Regions from separate parts of the Humidesulfovibrio mexicanus genome, predicted to be linked through region 2. Evidence: predicted binding sites of a transcription regulator. Region 2 holds the regulator's gene; the other holds the start of a gene.
What was found. The regulator sigma-54, encoded in region 2, starts transcription at its own class of promoters, with help from an activator protein. The targets are predictions, from matches to a motif close to CTGGCACGGNNNNTGCTT.
Positions count from the first base shown of each region.

Region 1: a site for sigma-54 is predicted at 748-765, ahead of ispD (2-C-methyl-D-erythritol 4-phosphate cytidylyltransferase). Genes of this name have one in related genera too.

Region 1 is NZ_FZOC01000006.1:188,635-190,834, forward strand. It holds gene CHB73_RS13115 (zinc ribbon domain-containing protein) at 1-490, shown strand, start outside; RNA gene rnpB (RNase P RNA component class A) at 502-868, shown strand; gene ispD (2-C-methyl-D-erythritol 4-phosphate cytidylyltransferase) at 1,015-2,200, shown strand, end outside.
Region 2 is NZ_FZOC01000001.1:83,710-85,909, forward strand. It holds gene hpf (ribosome hibernation-promoting factor, HPF/YfiA family) at 1-501, opposite strand, end outside; gene rpoN (RNA polymerase factor sigma-54) at 540-1,985, opposite strand.

The DNA.
Region 1 (2,200 bases), on a different contig from region 2:
CATGGCCGTGGGCAACTCCAAGGAATACCACGCCATGATGCGCGAGATGGACTCCATGGAGAAGCTCAACCGCCTGCGCGAGGAAGAGCGCATCGCGGTGATGGAGGAGCTGGAGCGCCAGAACGCCGCCATGCAGGAGCTCGTCACCGAGGTGGAAGGCCTTATGGAAGGCTACGACGCCAAGAAGGCCACCCTGGACGAGCGCATCGGCAAGGCGCAAAGCCGCCTGGACGCGCTGGCCAAGCGCCGCGCCAAGGCCGGCAAGGTGGTGCCGCCGCCGATCCTGGGCCGCTACGAGTTCATCCGTTCGCGCATCGAGCACCCGGTCATCGTGCCGGTGTCCGACGGCGTGTGCGGCGGCTGCCACATCAAGATTCCGCCCCAGTCGTACAACGAGCTGCAGAAGGGCAAGCAGATCCTGGGCTGCCCCAACTGCCAGCGCATCATCTTCTGGGTGGAGCACGCGCCGCACATCAACGACGAGAAATAGACCACACGGCCGGAGTTGGACGGACCGTCGCCGCGCGCCGCAAGGCGCGGGGAGGAAAGTCCGGGCTCCAATGGGCAGGGCGCTGGGTAACTCCCAGGGGGGGCGACCCCCGGAAAGCGCAACAGAAAGCAGACCGCCAGGCGGCCTTCGGGCCGCCGGGTAAGGGTGAAACGGTGGCGTAAGAGACCACCAGCGGCCGTGGTGACACGGTCGGCTAGGCATACCCCGTCTGGAGCAAGACCAAATAGGGAGGCAGGCTGGCCCGGCTATTGCCTCCGGGTAGGTCGCTTGAGGTGGTCGGCAACGGCCATCCTAGAGGAATGACGGTCTCCCGCCCTCGGGCGGTGACAAAACCCGGCTTACAGTCCGACTCCGGCTTGTGACACTGAACCGGGGGCAGGCGCACGCCTCCCCCGGACCCCTCAAGTCCCAGACCGTCCGAAGCAGACGCGGGACCAAGCCCCGCCTGCCCGGACGGCGTGGGCGGTCCCCGCAGCACGTGGACCACACGCAAGGGGAGCAGCATGACATCCACACCTCCGCGCGTTTCCGAAGCCTGGGCCGTGATCCTCGCGGCCGGAGGCGGAACGCGCCTGGCCGAGGCCCTGGCAGCCATTGGCGGCCCGCAGCGCAAGCAGTATGTCGAGCTGGACGGCGCGCCCCTGTTCTGGAAAAGCGCGCGCACCTTCTCGCGCATCCAGGCCGTGCGGGGGCTGGTGTTCGTGTTTCCGCAGGAGGACCTGCACGCCATGCGCGCCGAGGTGGAGCGCCTTTGGGAGCGCGACCCCCTGGGCCTGCCCTGGCGGGCCTGCGCGGGCGGGGCCAGACGGCAGGACTCCGTGCGCCACGGCCTGGCGGAGCTGCCGAAAGAGGCGGCCTGCGTCCTTGTGCACGACGCCGCCCGGCCCTTCGCCAGCGCGGCCCTCTGCGCCCGCGTGCTGGAGGCCCTGGGCCCGGACCGTCCCGCGGCCATCCCCGGCCTGGCCGTGACGGACACCATCAAGCGCGTGGACGCAGACGACATCGTCGTCGATACCCCGGAGCGCGCGGCAATGCGCGGCGTGCAGACCCCGCAGGGCTTTCTGCTGGCCCCGCTTGCGGCCGCGCACCAGCGCGCCCAGGCCGAGGGCTGGGAGGTCACTGACGACGCCATGCTCATGGAGCGGGCAGGACATCCTGTGCGCGTCGTCCCCGGCGAGGAGGCCAACGTGAAGATCACCACCCCGGCGGACTTGCGGCTTTTGCGCCCGTCCAGGGCAGCCTGCCCGCGCACGGGCTGGGGCTACGACGTTCACAAATTTGTCGCCAACGGCGAGGACGACCCCACCGTGCTGGCCAAGGCACGGCCCATGCTTCTGGGCGGGGTGGCCATTCCCGGCGCGCCGCGCGTGCTGGCGCACTCCGACGGGGACGTGCTGCTGCACGCCGTGACCGATGCCCTGCTCGGCATCGCCTGCGCGGGCGACATCGGCCAGCTCTTCCCGGACACAGACCAGGCCTTCGACAACATGCCCAGCGCCGTGTTCGTGGCCGAGGCGTTGGCCCGCGTCCGGGCGGCGGGCTTCCGGCCGGAGCACGCGGATCTGACCATCGTGGCGCAGACGCCCAAGCTCTTCGCCCACAAGGCGCGCATCGCCGCCCAGGTGGCGCGCCTGCTGGAGCTTGCCCCGGGGGCGGTGAACGTGAAGGCCACCACCGAGGAGGGCCTTG
Region 2 (2,200 bases):
CCTGTACAAAACGTTGACGCGGGCGGTTTCCGCATTGCGGAACACCAGAAACTCGAACTTGCGGCTCTCAAGCTGCATGGCCGCTTCATCGACGCTCATGGGCTTGGGCTCGAAGTTGTCGCTTTCCTTGATGGTTGGCGTCCGGCCAGAGCCTTCGTCAGTGAAGCTTATGACATCCATGCGCGCGGCGCGGGGCGTTCCGGCGCGGCGACGCTCCTTGTGGCGTTCGCGCATCTTCTTGAGCTGCGCCTCCAGCTTGTCAAGCACCTGGTCGATGGTCGAGTACATGTCCTCGGACTCTTCGTAGGCCGAAATATGCAGATTGTCCGCCGCAAGAACCACTTCCGCCTTGTGGCGGAACTTCTCCACGGAGAGATTGATCTGGAGTTCGGTCTCTATGGTATCGCCAATGAACTTGGCCATCTTCTCGAAACGGGAAGTGGCGTATTCCTTCAAGTGGTCGGAGGGCTCGAAATTCTTGAAGGCGAAAGAGATGTTCATGCAATACCTCCAGTAGTCTTGATGGCGCGCGGCGCCTGTTAAAACACGTGCTTGCGCTTGGAGGAAGACTCGATGTGCATGGCCGTTCGGTACTTGGCCACTGTTCTCCGTGCTATGTTCACCTCCAGTTTCTGTTTCAGGATTTCGCCGATCTGTTCATCGCTCAACGGTCGTTTTGGGTTTTCCTCGCCGATGAGCTGCTTGATGAGCGCCTTGACGGACTCGGATCCGACCTGAGTGCCGTCGTCAAGGTCCAGCGCACTGTTGAAAAAGAACTTGAGCTCAAAAATGCCGTGGGGGGTCGCCACATACTTGCTGGTGGTGATGCGGCTCACGGTGGACTCATGCATCCCGATGTCCTCCGCGACCTCCTTGAGGATCAACGGCTTGAGCCGGGTCACCCCATGTTCGAAGAAGTCGCGTTGAAAGCGGACGATACTCTCCATCACCTTGTACAAGGTGCGCTGCCGCTGGTAAAGGCTCTTCATCAGCCATTCCGCGCTGCGGACCTTGTCCTGAAAATATTCACGCTCGGCCGTGTTCTTGGCCTTGGCGTTTTCCATGTAGAAGGGGTTGAGCTGAAGGCGGGGGAACCCCTCCTCGTTCAATACGATGACGAAATCCTGCCCGACCTTGTACACGAAGACATCCGGGCTCACATACTGCGGCTCGCCGGAGGAGAAATGCGCTCCGGGCATGGGCTCAAGACTCTGGATCAGGTCGAGATAGTCCTTCAAATCCTCCATGGTGATCTTGAACTTCTTGGTCAACGGCTTGTAGCGGTGCTTCTCAAAATCCTCCAAGTGATCCCGCACGAGAGAAACCAGCACAGGATCCTCGTCGAGGCCCTGGTGCTGCAGCTGGACGAGCAGACACTCCTGCACGCTGCGCGCGGCCACGCCCACCGGATCCAGCCGCTGGATGCGCCGCACTACAGCCTCTATGTCCTCGACGGGACAATCAGGCAGCTGCTCGGCCATTTCCTCGACCGAAGCCTGCAGATATCCGCGGGAATCCAAGTTGCCAATGACGATCTCGCCGATGTCCAGATCCCGATCAGTGAAGTTGGACAAACGCATCTGCCAGGCCAGATGGCCTTCAAGACTCGGCTTGGAGGTCAGCCTGGACTCGAAGGAGAGCCCCTCTTCAGGCACTTCCAGCTCACGCCCAAGCGACTGCTTCGTAACGCTTGAAAACTCTCCGAGATAGTTTTCCCAATCCGCGCTGCGCATGAGGTTTTCGTCCTCCCTGCTCTGCGCGTCCACATGGGCGGCCTCGTAGTCGTCGAGATTGTCTGTGGCAGGTGCCGTGTCCACAACCTCCGGGTCCAATTCCTCAAGGAAGGGGTTTTCCATGAGTTCCTGCTGAATGGACTCAACAAGCTCTAGCCTGGACAGCTGGAGCAGCTTGATAGCCTGCTGCAACTGCGGCGTCATCACCAGTTGCTGCGTCAGCTTGAGTTGTTGGCGGAGCTCAAGACCCATTCACGGACACCATTGCCTTCACGTCGCCAGGGGGGAAACGCCAAAAAAATTATGAAACCTGGATATTCGCTTGCCGCCATGGTGCCACAGGCGTTGGGACTGTGCAAGTTCTTTTTGGTAACTCACCAAATATACGAACCTTTTCATAGCGGAATACATCATATGAAAAAACTGTACCAACCTTCCAGGAATGTGTAAATCCACAATTCCTTGCC